DNA from 2 places in the Mesorhizobium sp. M7A.F.Ca.CA.004.04.2.1 genome. Region 1 is predicted to be linked to the other one. Evidence: riboswitches for the same ligand, from Rfam matches in the RefSeq annotation. Region 1 holds a riboswitch; the other holds the start of a gene.
The links. A riboswitch is a leader RNA that binds a small molecule or an ion and turns the genes downstream of it on or off. The one in region 1 is predicted to bind cobalamin.

Region 1 (7,232 bases):
GATCACGTCGTTCGCCTCGCGGATTTCGGCGATGATCGTGGTCAGCCGTGCCCGGCTGACCTCTGAAAACCGCTCATAGAGCATCGCCAGGATCGCCGATTTGTTGGGAAAATAGTGGTAGACGGTGGCGATCGGCCCGCCCGCCAGCATGCCGACTTCCTTCATGGTGACGGCGTCGATACCCTTTTCCCCGATCAGCCGCATGGTCGTCGACAGGATCGCGTCGATGCGCTCGCGGCTGCGTTCCTGCTTGGGCCTGCGCCTCGGCTCGGTCGCCATTCTCTTCAATTCCGTCATGCACCGATCTTTCGCACGGCTTCCCAAATTCCGGTTGACAAGAAAATATGATCAAGTATCAGTTTCTGAAATACTGACAGGTTGTCAGCTTTTTTGCCGCACGGCAAGGACGTTGGGAGGCGCCTTTGGCTTCGACAGATACCGGCCACGCAGGCAGTGGCGACTGGCTGGTCGGCAATCCGACCGGCTGGCAGCTCGCCTCGGCCTTGTGGATCGGTTCGGTCGGCCTGCTCATCCTCGGCCTGCAGCCGGTGCTGCTCGGAGCTCTCTACACCGAAGGCCATGTCAGCGGCGACGAACTGGCGCTGGTCGCCACAGCCGAGATGATCGCTATTGCCATCGGTTCGGCTGTCGTGGCGATGCTGCTTTCGGCGCACCACATGCGCTGGAAAAGTGCCGTCCTTCTGCTGCTGCTGGCGCTGGTCAATGTGTGGACGGCCTATGCCGCGAGCACCAGCACGCTGATTGCGGCCCGCGCCCTGGCCGGGCTCGCCGAGGGCGGTCTGGTCGCCATCGCCACCGAACTGATCGCCCGCTCGCGGCGCGCCGAGCGCATCGGCGGCTATTTCGTCACCATGCAGACGCTGGCGCAATGCGCGCTCGCCCTGTTGCTGGCGCTCTATGTCATCCCGGCCGCAGGGGCGTCGGGCGGCTTCATCGTTCTTGCCGTCGTCTGCGTCGTGTCGCTGGTGGTCGCCTTCACTGTTCCCGGTGACTATGCCGACCTGCCCAAGGAGGAGAACCTGGTCAATGTGCTGACGCTTCCCTCGACGACCGCGCTGCTGTCCGTCTTCTGCTATTTCATGTTCTTCGGCGCGGTCTGGGCCTTTCTGGAACCGCTTGGCGCACAGTATGGCATCGATGGCCGCACCGTCGGCCTGATCGTCTCGGCCAGCCTCGCCGTGCAGGTCCTGGGTGCTATGACGGCCACCGTGTTCGAGGCGCGCATCGATTATCGCCTTGCCATCGCGGCGATCGGCGTCGTCGCGCTTGTCAGCTCCCTGGTTCTTGCCAGTAGCCCTGGCCTGACAACGTTCTGGGTCGCTGCCTTGGCCATGGGCTTTATCCTGCTGTTCATCGTGCCCTACCAGATACGTCTGGCGATCACCGCCGACGAGACGCGGACCGCTGTGCTGCTGGTGCCGGCAGCCCAGCTTTTCGGCCTGGCGATCGGGCCGATCGCGGCGTCGCTGCTCATCGATGGCAAGGATTTCCGGCCGGTGCCGGAATTCGCCGCCGCCAGCGCGGTCGCCAGCGTGGCGCTGCTCGGTCTCTTCGTCCTTGTGTCGCGTCACCGTCGTGCGGTTGCCTGAGCGGGGAGGTGGCATGTCTAACATTTGGAGCAACTGGTCGGGCTTTGTAAGCGCCGAGCCCAAGCTGATCGCCAGCCCCGGCGATGCCGGTGAACTCGGTGATCTCGTCCGGACCGCGCCTGGCCCGGTGCGCGTCGCCGGTGCCGGTCATTCCTTCACGCCGCTGGTGAAATCGCAAGGCACGATCCTGTCCCTGGAGAGGCTGGAAGGGCTGGTCTCGCACGACGCCGAAACACATCGGGCGCGGGTGCGGGCAGGGACCCGGCTCGGCCCGCTGATGCGCATCCTGCAAGGCATTGGCCAGGGCCTGCCCAATATGGGCGACATTGACCGCCAGGCGATCGGCGGCGCGCTGGGTACCGCCACGCATGGCTCGGGACCGACGCTCGGCGCCTATCACACGCAGCTGGAGACGGTGCAGATCGTCGACGGGCTTGGCAAGGTCCGCGACTTCAAGCGGGCAGGGGATCAGGACATGATCCACGCCATGGGCGTCGCGCTCGGCGCTTTCGGCGTGCTCACCGAAGTGACGCTGAACAACATCGCGACCTACCGGTTGCGCCGCCGCAAATATGTGCTGCCGATCACTGAGATGCTGCGCGACTTCGAGGCGATGATGGCCGCGCATCGCTCGGCCGAATTCTACTACATTCCGTTCTCCGGCTATGCGCAGTTCATCGCCAGCGATTTCAGCGACGCCGCACCCACCGCACGGCCGCCGGAAGAGGACGAGGCGGGTTTGAGGACGCTGCGTCGGCTGCGCACCTCACTTGCCTGGCTGCCATCGCTGCGTGGCCGCCTGATCCGTTCGGCGGCCGTCAGATTTCCCGCCGAGGACTACGTGCAGGACTGGCTCAACGTCTATGCCAGCGACCGGCAGACCAAGTTCAACGAGATGGAATATCATTTGCCGTTCGAGGAAGGGCCGAAGGCGTTGGCCGAGATCATCGAGCTGACCGAGAAGCGTTTTCTCGAGGTCTATTTCCCGATGGAGGTGCGCTCGGTCGCGCCGGACCAGTTCTGGCTTTCGCCATTCTACAACAGGCTGACCTGCTCCATCGCCATCCACCATGATGCAGCGAACGATCCTCTGCCGTTCATGCGGGCGGCGGAGCCGATCTTCCGCAGATATGGCGGCCGGCCGCATTGGGGCAAGATGCACAGCCTGAAAGCGGCGGATCTGAAAAAGCTCTACCCGCGCTGGGACGATGCCATGGCGGTGCGCCGCGACGTCGATCCGCAAAACCGCTTCGTCTCGCCCTATATGGCCGGCTTGTTCGGCATCGAATGATGAGCACCTATTTTTCCACCCTCTCGGATGCGCTGAAGACCGCCGGCATCTTCCAGCCCTGCCTGCTGCTCGATCGCGACCGGCTGGACGGCAACATTGCCCTGGTCAAGGAGAGACTGGATCCCGGCCTGGCCGTGCGGCTGGTCGACAAATCGCTCGCGTGCATGCCGCTGCTTGCGTATATCGCCAAGGCGCTTGGCAGTGAGCGCTTCATGACCTTCCACCCGCCGATCAGCGAGGCGGTGCTGAAGGCGTTCCCGGATGCCGATCTGCTCTACGGCAAGCCGATGCCGATCGGCGCGGCAAGGGCGGCGCTGGTGAAAGCCGATACCGACTGGTCGCGCGTCTGCTGGCTGATCGACAGCGAGGAAAGACTGGCGGAATATGGCGCGCTGGCAGACGAACTCGGCATCGGCCTGCGCATCGCTTTCGAGATCGATGTCGGGCTGCATCGCGGCGGGTTCGCCAATCCTGAGGCCTTGTCGAAGGCGTTGAGCGCGTTGCCGGCCCGGCTGCATTGCGAAGGCGTCATGGCCTACGAGGCGCATGCGCCGCTCATTCCTGGCCTTTTCGGCGGACCGGCAAAGGCATTGGCAAAGGCGTCGGCGCAGGCCTCGGCGTTCGTCGCCTGTCTCGGCGCCGACCAGCGCCGCATCCTGAACATCGGCGGCAGCAAGACCGCGCTGCTTCATCATGGCGGCGCGGCCAATGAGGTCTCGATGGGCTCGGCCTTTGTGCTGCCCAGCGACTTCGATACGCCAGGCCTCGACGGCTTCCAGCCGGCGGCCTTCATCGCCACGCCGATCCTGAAAATGGTCGAGCCGATGCTGCCCGGCCCGCCGGCCGTCACCCGCCTGCTGCAGGCGCTCGGCCGGTTCCCGCGCAAGGGTTGCTACCTCTATGGCGGCAAGTGGATGGCCGAGCCGGTCTTCCCAGAAGGCATGAAGGCGAACGGGCTGCTCGGCCTGTCCTCCAACCAGCAATTCATGGGCTTGCCCGCCGACGCGACCGCAAAGCCCGGCGACTACGCGTTTCTAAGGCCGACGCAGAGCGAAGCCGTGCTGCAGCAGTTCGGGTCGATCGCGGTGTTTTCCGGCGGCCGGATCGCCGATCGCTGGCCGGCGTTGCCGATGGCCTGACCGACTACGCCTTCACCGGTATCCAGATCTCCAGCCCGCCCTTGCCGCTGCGCGGGTCGAATTCGGGGCCGTAGCGTTCGAATTCCGGCGCGTCCGCGATCTCATGCCCGGAGGCCGGCAGCCATTTGTTCCAGATCGTGTTGACCGTCCGGCGGATGGTCGAGATGTGGTCGCGGTGGGCAAAGACCGCATATTTCTGCGCCGGCACCCGCACCCGGTAGAAGTCCCTGGGCAGGTCGGAGAAGTCAGACACTTCGACGCCGCCGATGTAGTCGAAATTGCCGGCATCGTCGCCGTTGACGCAGACGCCATAGGCGACGTCGCCGGTCTCGCCCGGAATGTTGCCGATATAGGGGCCGAAGCGCTGCCACTGCATCGGGATGGCGGCGCTGGTTTCGCAGCTGCAGCGTTCGCCGAGGCCGGCGATCAGGAACGGCCGGCTGGTCTCGAAACGCGGCGGTTCGAGATTGGTGAGGAGGGACTGGTCCATCAGGATCGGCTCCACGAGGTCGAGCTTGTCGAGTGTGCCCTGCGCGCGCACCAGTTCCGGCGTGGTGCCGAACTGATCGCGGAAGGCACGGGTGAACGCCTCATGCGAGTTGTAGCCGGCGTCGAGCGCGACGGCGAGGATGTCGGGCGCCCCGCCCGCCAGCTTGCGCGCCGCCTCGGTCAGCCGGCGTGAGCGCATGTAGCCCATCACCGACCGGCCGGTGGCGGCGCCGAAGGCGCGCGTCACATGAAAACGCGACACGCCGCTGTTTTGCGCGACATCATCAAGCGAGATCGCCTCCGGCAGATGGCTTTCGACGAACCACAGCGCTTTCTCGGTCGGGTCCATTTTCTCCTCGCATTGGCCAGATCATCCTGCCGTTTCCTGGCGCAGCCAGTTTGATCGAAATTGCGCATCCCGTGCAATCTGCGCCGATGCCGGTCGCCATCCGGCCAACCGCCCCATGAGCTTTCGCTTGACAGCGACCGGCGTCATCTCTTAGGTATGTTATATTATTACATAAAGAGAGCATGCGATGCCTGTTTCCCTTAGCTGGCCCACCACTCCGTCCGAGAAATCCATTGCGAAGCGATCGGCGCAAATCTACGCTGAAGCGGTGATGGTCCCCGAGTCGAAAGGCGAGGGGTGAAAAGGGAACACGGTGAGGCCTGCTCAGGTCGAGACCGTGGCTGCCCCCGCAACTGTAAGCGGCGAGCAAAATCCGTGAATGCCACTGGCCGGCAAGGCTGGGAAGGCTGGATGGCGCAACGACCCGTGAGCCAGGAGACCTGCCATCACTGAGTTGACCGGACGGGGTGTGCCGGGAGGAAACGCGAATCCCGGTCTTGTCGGCCGGTTCGCCAGCTTCCTTCCGTCGCCAGTTTTGGAAAGTGACGGAAAGTTGGACGGCTCCATCCATCGCATCGTCGTATATACGCTTTGCCGTCCCGGCAAGCCGGCGGGCAGCAGCCGATGACCGTAGCGCTTCTCGAAGCCCGTGACCTCTGCGTCACGGCGAATGGGCGGGATCTGGTTCAGGCGGTCAGCTTCTCGGTGGCCGCCGGCGATCGCCTTGCCATCATCGGTCCCAACGGCGCCGGCAAGACGACGCTGCTGCGCATGCTGTCGGGCATGCTGCGTCCGAGCTCCGGCGAGGTGAAGCTCGGCGGGCGCCGCCTGGACAGGATTTCAGCCGCCGAACGGGCGCTGCACATTGCCGTGGTCGGCCAGACCGACCAGCCCGATCCGCGGCTGGCGGTGATCGACTATGTCGAGCTTGGCCGGGTTCCGCACGCCGGGCTGCGGCGCAGGAGCGAGGAGCGCGAGATCGTCGTCGATGCACTGCGCCGGACCGGCCTGCTGCCGCTATTTGGCCGCACCATCGGCTCGCTGTCGGGCGGCGAGCGCCAGCGCGCCCAACTTGCGCGCGCCATCGCCCAGCAGCCAAAAATCCTGTTCCTCGACGAGCCGACCAACCATCTCGACCCGCGTGCCCGCGGCGAACTGCTCGACCTCGTGGCAGGCTTCGAGATGACGGTGATCGCGGTGCTGCACGATCTGGCGCTGGTGGCACCGTTCGCCACCAGGGTGGCGGTGATGAACCATGCCCGTCTGCAAGCGCTCGCCGCACCGCGCGAAGCCCTGACCCAAAAGCTGATCCGCGAGATTTTCGGCATCGATGTGCTGCGTCTGCGCCATCCGACCGAAGACCGCGAACTGACGGTGTTCGATGTGCCGAACCGTGCCGCGCCGCCGACGTGATTGAAGCCATCTCGTAGTCGACCCAATCCCATCCACAAGGAGCAAACCCGTGAAACGCCTGGCCTTTTCGCTTGTCTTCTCGCTGCTGGCCTCGACAGCCCTGGCCTTCCCGGTCACGGTCGACAGCTGCGGCAAGCCGCTGACCTTCGATGCGCCGCCGAAGCGCGCCGTCATCCAGGATCTCAACATGGCCGAGATGGCTTTCGCGCTGAAACTGCAGCCGTCGATCGTCGGCCTGACCGGCATCACCGGATGGTACAAGGTGGGTCCCGAATTCAAGGCCGAGCAGGGTTCGATCCCGGAACTGGCGCCGAAATATCCGACGCTCGAAAACCTCGTCGCGGTCGAGCCGGATTTCTTCTTCGCCGGCTGGTATTACGGCATGAAGCCGGGCGGCGAGGTGACACCCGATACGCTTGCTCCGCACGGCATCAAGACGCTGGTGCTGACGGAAAGCTGCGTCCATCTCGACAAGAGCCGCCCAGCCGCCTCGATGGACCTGCTCTATGGCGACGTCGAAAAGCTGGGCAAGATTTTCGGCAAGGAGGCCGAGGCGGAGAAGCTTGTCTCCGGCTGGAAGAAGCAGCTCGCCGACATCACCGCCAAGGTCGGCAACGGCAAGGGTACGCGAGTGTTTCTCTATGATTCCGGCGAGGACAAACCGTTCACAGCAGGCAAGTTCGCCATCCCCAGCGCCATGATATCAGCCGCCGGCGGCGACAACATCATGGGCGACATGGAGACCAGCTGGGGCAACACGGACTGGGAAACGGTGGCGTCGCGCAATCCGCAATTCCTCATCCTGCTCGATTACCAGGACGGCGGCGGCTACAGGAAACTGCTTGATTTCCTGAAGTCCCACCCGGCGATGAAAGAAACGGACGCGGTCAAGAACGAGCGCTTCGTCGCCCTGCGCTATGCCGAACTGACACCCGGACCCG
Region 2 (7,232 bases), on a different contig from region 1:
CATCGCCACGATGCCGATGGGCGCCATGGCGATCGGCAGGCGCGCCATGAAGCCGGCGGCCGCAAAGCCCTTGGCTCCCGGGGCACGAAAGATTTCCGCGTAGGGATTTTGCATCGGTTGGTTCCTCGACAAAGGACGATTGGACAATTACATACGGAGCGTATGATCATTAAATAGACCATACGTCGCGTATGTCAATTGGCATACGTTGCGTATGTGAATAGGGCCAGAAGCCATGCACAGACCCCGCAAGGAGATGATCGCCGAGACGCGCGCCAAGCTGATCGCGGCGGCCCGTCATGCCTTCGGCACAACAGGCTATGCGGAAGCCTCGATGGATGATTTCACCGCTTCGGCCGGGCTGACGCGCGGCGCGCTCTATCATCATTTCGGCGACAAAAAGGGGCTGCTGCAGGCGGTCATAGCCCAGATTGACGGCGAGATGGCGGCGCGCATCAATGAGGTCGCGTCGAGAGCGCCGACCCGTTGGCAGCATTTCGTCGACGAGTGCTCGACCTATATCGAGATGGCGCTGGAGCCGGAAATCCAGCGCATCATGTTCCGGGATGGCCCGGCCGTGCTGGGGGATCCAGCGCAATGGCCGAATTGCAGTGCGTGCATCGCTTCAATGACCGACCATCTGACCGCGCTGCAGGAGGAGGGGGTCGTTGTCTCCAGCCTCGACCCCGAGACGGCCTCGCGACTGATCAACGGAGCGAGCAGCCAGGCAGCGCAACGGATCGCCAATTCGAGCGACCCCGAAGCGACGTCGAAGAAGGTGGTGACGGCGTTCAAGCAACTGCTCGAAGGCCTGCTCAAGAAGCCGGACCCGCAGTCGAATTGAAGTTCCCACCGGAGCTTTCGTGCCGGCAGCTGTTCCCGATAGGAATTTTTTCTTGACTCGGTGACCTCAGCTAAGGTACATATTCGTCCATGGTGCTGATTTGCGCCAGTGACCCGCCGCACAGGCGGGTTTTTCGTTTGATGCTCCGTCAGCCTACGCGCCGGCGAAGGCTCCGAAGAAACCCGTTAGCCCGAATTCGTTGCCCTTTGGCGTCAGGGCCGGCAATTGACAATCGCCGGGTTGAGTCCATCCTCTTCCACCATCTCTGAGGCGGAGATTCGGGGCACATGTGGGATTTTGAGATCGGCCGGTCGGTGTCCATCATGATGCGGACCTGGCCGTTCATCGTCTTTCGCATGATCGTCTATTTCGGCATCACGCTGGCCTACATTATGGCGACGGGCACCGGCGCCTCGGTCGGCTATGGCGTCGGCCATATCTCCACTGATCCCGACGGGCCCATGTCCTTTGCCCTGTGGGGCGGCGTGGTCGGGTTTGGCCTCGTCTCGATCGCTGTGTATTGGATCCGCGAATACATCCTCTATGTCGTCAAGGCCGGCCACATCGCCGTCATGGTTCATCTGATCGACGGCCGCGACATTCCCGGCGTCAGGACCAGATCGCCTATGCCAGGGATATCGTGACCCAGCGTTTCGCCGAGGCCAACATCCTTTTCGTCGTCGACCAACTCGTCAAGGGCGCCATCCGCGCCATCACCGGCCTGCTCGGCGGCATCGCCGCCTTCCTGCCGATACCGGGCCTGAGCGGCCTGGTCTCCTTCATCAACACGGTGATCCGCCTGTCGCTGACCTATGTCGACGAGATCATCCTCGGCTACAACATCCGCATCAATTCAGCCTCGCCCTTCGAGACGGCGCGCCAGGGCGTCGTGCTCTATGCCCAGAACGGCAAGGTCATGGTCAAGAACGCCGTCTGGCTGGCGGTCATCATGTGGGGCGTGTCGTTCATCATCTTTCTGATGATGCTGGCGCCTGCCGGCGCGATTCTGTTCCTGATGCCTGGCCAGCTCGCCGGCTGGGCTTTTGTGCTCGCCATCGTCTTCGCCTGGGCATTCAAGGCGGCATTCATTGAACCCTTCGCCATCGCCTGCCTGATGCAGGTCTATTTCAAGACCATCGCGGGCCAGGTGCCGGATCCGGCCTGGGACGCCCGGCTGGCCGAGGCGTCGTCGAAGTTCAGGGAGCTCAAGGACAAGGCGCTCGCCTCCTTCGGCGGTTCGCGCTGGGCTACGGCCGGCGCCACACCCTGATCGGCCGGGCGGGTGATGTCTGGTGAGGCAGAAACGGTGTTGAGGCGCGCCACGGTGGATTTGAGCTGTGTCTCGCCTTGCCCGGAAAAGGTCTCGCTCATGATCAGCTCCGGCAGCGGCAGCCGCCGTCCCCAGCCATGCGTTTCAAGGTCCGGTTTGGGAGCGAACTCGGAAACACGGCCGACGCAGAGATAGGCGATCGGCGTTACGTGGTCCGGAATGGCCAACAGCCGCTTTAGCGCCTGCGCTTCGATGATGCTGACCCAGCCTACACCGACGCCCTCGGCACGCGCGGCCAGCCAGAAATTCTGCACCGCGCAGACGGTGCTGTAGAGATCCATCTCCGGATTGTGCCAGCGTCCCAGCGGCGAACCCTTCGAGCGCTGCCGGTCGCAGGTGATGCAGATGTTGAGCGCGCTTTCGCAGATGCCTTCCAGCTTGAGCTTGCGGTAGAGTTCCTGCCGCTCTTCGTCGATCGCCGGCAGTTCCTGCTCGCGCGCGGCCAGGAACAGGTCGCGCACCTCCGCCCGTCGCTCGATGTCACGAATGACAATGAAATTCCATGGCTGCATGAAGCCGACCGATGGCGCGTGATGGGCAGCAAGCAGCAGCCGCGCCAGCACGTCGTCATCGATCGCGGTGGGCAGGAAATGGCTGCGCACGTCGCGCCGTGTGAACATGGCGCGATAGACCGCATCGCGCGCACTCTGGTCAAATCCGTCGCCAACAGCAGCGGTCAGGTGTTCCGGCATCGCTTGTCCCCTTGCGATTGCAATTGATATCATCCGCCTGACCATGCGGATGACGATGCCTGCCAGGCCGGTCTTCTGGCTCGGGATCAACCCGCGTCCGGTGCCTTCCCGTCATCGACAGTGGCATTTACCGGCGCGGTCCCCCTCACAGCGTTGGGCACGCCACGGAATTCAACCGTGTTCCCGATTCTCCCGCTTGCGGCGGGCACCAGGCAGTACCAAAAACCTTACGCCGAAGTGCTGAGGACGCCAATGCTTGCAGCGACGCGAATGGACGCAGTCGCGATTTTCCCCAGTCATCGGCCGCCCGTGCATGGCCTTTGTCGATCCGGGTCACTAGATTAGGACGATGACCACCCGTCTCTACACCCATCCGATCTTCCTCGAGCATCTCACGCCGCCCGGACATCCCGAGCGGCCCGACCGCTTGCGTGCCATCGAGCGCGTGCTCGATGAGGAAGCCTTTGCCGGGCTCGATCGTATCCAGGCGCCGGAAGGCGACGAGGCCACCATCCTCTACGCGCATCCCGCCGATTTCGTCGCCCGCGTGCGCGCCGCCATTCCCGACGAGGGGATTGCCCGCATCGATGCCGACACCACTGCCAGTCCGAAGAGCTGGCAAGCGGCGATCACCGCGATCGGCGCCGCCAACGCCGCCGTCGATGACGTCTTTTCGGGCCGCGCCGACAACGTCTTCGTCGCCGCCCGGCCGCCCGGCCATCATGCCGAAAAGACCACGGCCATGGGCTTCTGCCTGTTCAACACGGCGGCGATCGCGGCGCGTTATGCGCAGAAGAAACACGGTGTCGAACGCGTTGCCATCGTCGACTGGGACGTGCATCACGGCAATGGCACGCAGGACATTTTCTGGGACGATCCGTCGGTGCTCTATTGCTCGACACACCAGATGCCGCTTTATCCCGGCACCGGAGCGAAGAACGAAACGGGCGCCGGCAACATCGTCAACGCGCCGCTGGCGCCGCAGACTGGCAGCGAGGTGTTTCGCGATGCCTTCCTGTCGCGCGTCCTGCCCGCGCTCGACAATTTCGCGCCCGACCTGATTATCATTTCGGCGGGGTTCGACGCGCACCACCGCGATCCGCTGGCCGAGATCAATCTGACCGAGGATGATTTCGATTGGGCGACCGGCCAACTGATGCAGCGCGCGGCACGCCACAGCGGCAACCGGCTCGTCAGCCTGCTCGAGGGCGGCTACGATCTGCAGGGATTGGCATTTTCGGTCGCCGCCCATGTCGGGCGACTGATGAAAGGATGAATGATGGCCGATGAGACCAACGAAGACGTCAAGGCGATGAGCTTCGAGCAGGCACTCGATGCGCTGGAGAAGATCGTCGATGATCTGGAGCGTGGCGACGTGCCGCTCGACCAGTCGATCAAGATCTATGAACGTGGCGAGGCGCTGAAGGCGCATTGCGACCGGCTGCTGAAGGCCGCCGAGGACAAGGTCGAGAAGATCAGGCTGTCGCGCGACGGCAAGCCGGTCGGAACGGAGCCGCTCGACGCGGATTGAGGCCCGGTCCGAACATAGGCTCGCCTCACCGGTTTTTGGACATGATCATGATCGAGGATATAACTCGTCCCGATTGAAACAGCTCAAGGACAAGAGGAGATACGGAAGCGATGTGCAGAAACATCAAGACCCTGTTCAATTTTGATCCGCCGGCAACCCCTGACGAGGTGCGCGACGCGGCTCTTCAGTTCGTCCGCAAGCTGAGCGGAACGACGCGACCCTCGAAGCAGAACCAGCACGCCTTCGACCATGCCGTCGAAGCCATCGCGGCCTCGGCGCGCGAACTGCTCGATTCCCTGGAAACCCATCAGCATCCGCGTAATCGCGAAGAGGTGGCGGCCAAGCTGCGGGCAAAGGCGGCGATCCGCTTTGCCTGACGCGGCCAGGCGGCCTTCGACGGCCGACAAGGAGAGTCCATGAGCTTCTTCCCCGGGAAAGACCCTGAGGCAGGCGACGCCTTTGCCAGCGACCAGATCGAATTGATGGTCATTCCGAACGCCAAGGACATCGGCGGTTTTCAGGTGCGCCGTGCCCTGCCGACGGCAAAAAGGCGGCTGGTCGGGCCGTTCATCTTCTTCGACCGCATGGGTCCTGCCATCCTGCGGGCCGGCCAGGCGCTCGACGTCCGTCCGCATCCGCATATCGGCCTGTCGACGGTCACCTATCTGTTCGACGGCAAGATCCGGCACCGCGATTCACTCGGCACCGAAATGGTCATTCAGCCCGGCGACGTGAATTTGATGACCGCTGGCCGCGGCATCGTCCATTCGGAGCGTACGCCGGAGGAACTGCGTGGCGCGCCGATGTCGGTATCCGGTCTGCAGACATGGCTGGCGCTGCCGGACGACAAGGAAGAGGTGGCACCGGTTTTCGAGAACACAGGAGCGCTCAGGCTTCCCGAGATCGATGCCGAAGGCGTCAACGGGCGCCTCATCATCGGCGATTTCCAGGGGTTGCGGTCGCCGGTCAGGGCCGACTCGGAGACGCTCTACGCCGACCTGCGCCTGGCGCCCGGCGCCAGCGTGAAAATCCCGGCCGATGCGGAAGAACGCGCCATTTACACGCTGGAGGGCGAGGTCTCGATTTCGGGCGATGTGTTCCCAGCCGAACGGCTGCTGGTGTTCCGTCCCGGTGACGAGATCGTCGTGTCGTCGCTGACCGGCGCGCATTTCATGCTGTTCGGCGGCGCCTCTCTTGGTTCGAAGCGTTATATCTGGTGGAATTTCGTCTCCTCATCGAAGGAGCGCATCGAACAGGCCAAGCAAGAATGGAAGGCGGGCCGCTTCGACATCGTTCCCGGAGACGAGGAAGAGTTCATCCCGCTGCCGGAAAGCTGATGCCCGTCGCCGGAAAGTGGCAGAACGAAATGCATAGACAAAAGACTAGGGCCTGATCCGCGTCACTGACACGCATTTACTTTCGCCGGCCGGCGGCCTATTCGCCCATCAACCGAAAGCCCGAGCACAGTGAACGCAACGCCGCATACGCCGCTTCTCGACAAGGTCCGCATCCCGGCCGACCTGCGCACGCTTGCGGAAAGTGAACTGCCGCAATTGGCGTCCGAGCTTCGCGCCGAGCTGGTCGACGCCGTCTCCCGCACGGGTGGTCATCTGGGCGCCGGGCTTGGCGTGGTCGAGCTGACAGTGGCGCTGCACTATGTCTTCAACACCCCCGATGACAGGCTGATCTGGGATGTCGGCCACCAGGCCTATCCGCACAAGATCCTGACCGGCCGCCGCGACCGTATCCGCACGCTGCGCCAGGAAGGCGGTCTGTCCGGCTTCACCCGCCGCGCCGAGAGCGAGTACGATCCCTTCGGCGCCGCCCACTCCTCGACATCGATATCGGCCGGCCTCGGCATGGCCGCCGCCCGCGATCTCTCCGGCGGCCGCAACAGCGTCATTGCCGTCATCGGCGATGGCGCCATGTCTGCCGGCATGGCCTATGAGGCGATGAACAATGCCGGTGCGCTCGATGCACGGCTGATCGTCATTCTCAATGACAACGACATGTCGATCGCGCCGCCGACCGGCGCGATGAGCGCCTATCTGGCGCGGCTGGCCTCCGGCAAGGCCTATATCGGCCTGCGCGATTTCGGCAAGAAACTGACGTCCTATCTCGGCAAGCGCGCGGATCGTGCGATCACAAGGGCGGTCGAGCATGCACGCGGCTATGTCACCGGCGGCACGCTGTTCGAGGAACTCGGCTTCTATCACATCGGCCCCATAGACGGCCACAATCTGGAGCACCTGATCCCGGTCCTGAAAAATGTCCGCGACAATGGCGAAGGCCCGGTGCTCATCCATGTCGTCACCCAGAAGGGCAAGGGCTATGCGCCGGCCGAAGCCGCCGCCGACAAATATCACGGCGTCAACAAGTTCGACGTCATCACCGGCGCGCAGGCCAAGGCGCCAGCCAACGCACCGGCCTACACCAAGGTGTTCGCCGAAAGCCTGGTCCAGGAGGGCCGCGAGGACGACCGCATCGTCGCCGTCACGGCCGCCATGCCGAGCGGCACCGGCCTCGACCTGTTCGGTGAAGCGTTCCCATCGCGCACCTTCGATGTCGGCATCGCCGAACAGCACGCGGTGACCTTCGCCGCCGGCCTTGCCACCGAAGGCTGCAAGCCGTTCGCGGCCATCTATTCCACCTTCCTGCAGCGCGCCTACGACCAGGTCGTCCACGACGTCGCTATTCAGAAATTGCCGGTGCGGTTTCCCATCGACCGCGCCGGTTTCGTCGGCGCCGATGGCGCGACCCATTGCGGCGCCTTCGACACCACCTTCCTGGCGACACTGCCGGGTTTCGTCGTCATGGCGGCCGCCGACGAGGCGG

Region 2: another riboswitch for cobalamin. It lies ahead of bluB (5,6-dimethylbenzimidazole synthase); the one in region 1 lies ahead of EN893_RS08020 (ABC transporter ATP-binding protein).

The regions. Positions count from the first base shown of each region.
Region 1 is NZ_RZPH01000117.1:1,667-8,898, forward strand. It holds gene EN893_RS07995 (TetR/AcrR family transcriptional regulator) at 1-297, opposite strand, end outside; gene EN893_RS08000 (MFS transporter) at 423-1,610, shown strand; gene EN893_RS08005 (D-arabinono-1,4-lactone oxidase) at 1,624-2,901, shown strand; gene EN893_RS08010 (DSD1 family PLP-dependent enzyme) at 2,901-4,040, shown strand; gene EN893_RS08015 (AraC family transcriptional regulator) at 4,045-4,878, opposite strand; cobalamin riboswitch at 5,134-5,341, shown strand; gene EN893_RS08020 (ABC transporter ATP-binding protein) at 5,503-6,291, shown strand; gene EN893_RS08025 (ABC transporter substrate-binding protein) at 6,341-7,232, shown strand, end outside.
Region 2 is NZ_RZPH01000033.1:3,592-10,823, forward strand. It holds gene EN893_RS03150 (MFS transporter) at 1-114, opposite strand, end outside; gene EN893_RS03155 (TetR/AcrR family transcriptional regulator) at 236-844, shown strand; partial or broken gene EN893_RS03160 (hypothetical protein) at 1,132-2,114, shown strand; partial or broken gene bluB (5,6-dimethylbenzimidazole synthase) at 2,237-2,911, opposite strand; cobalamin riboswitch at 2,914-3,094, opposite strand; gene EN893_RS03170 (histone deacetylase family protein) at 3,216-4,142, shown strand; gene EN893_RS03175 (exodeoxyribonuclease VII small subunit) at 4,146-4,397, shown strand; gene EN893_RS03180 (DUF2277 domain-containing protein) at 4,508-4,774, shown strand; gene EN893_RS03185 (pirin family protein) at 4,814-5,734, shown strand; gene dxs (1-deoxy-D-xylulose-5-phosphate synthase) at 5,864-7,232, shown strand, end outside.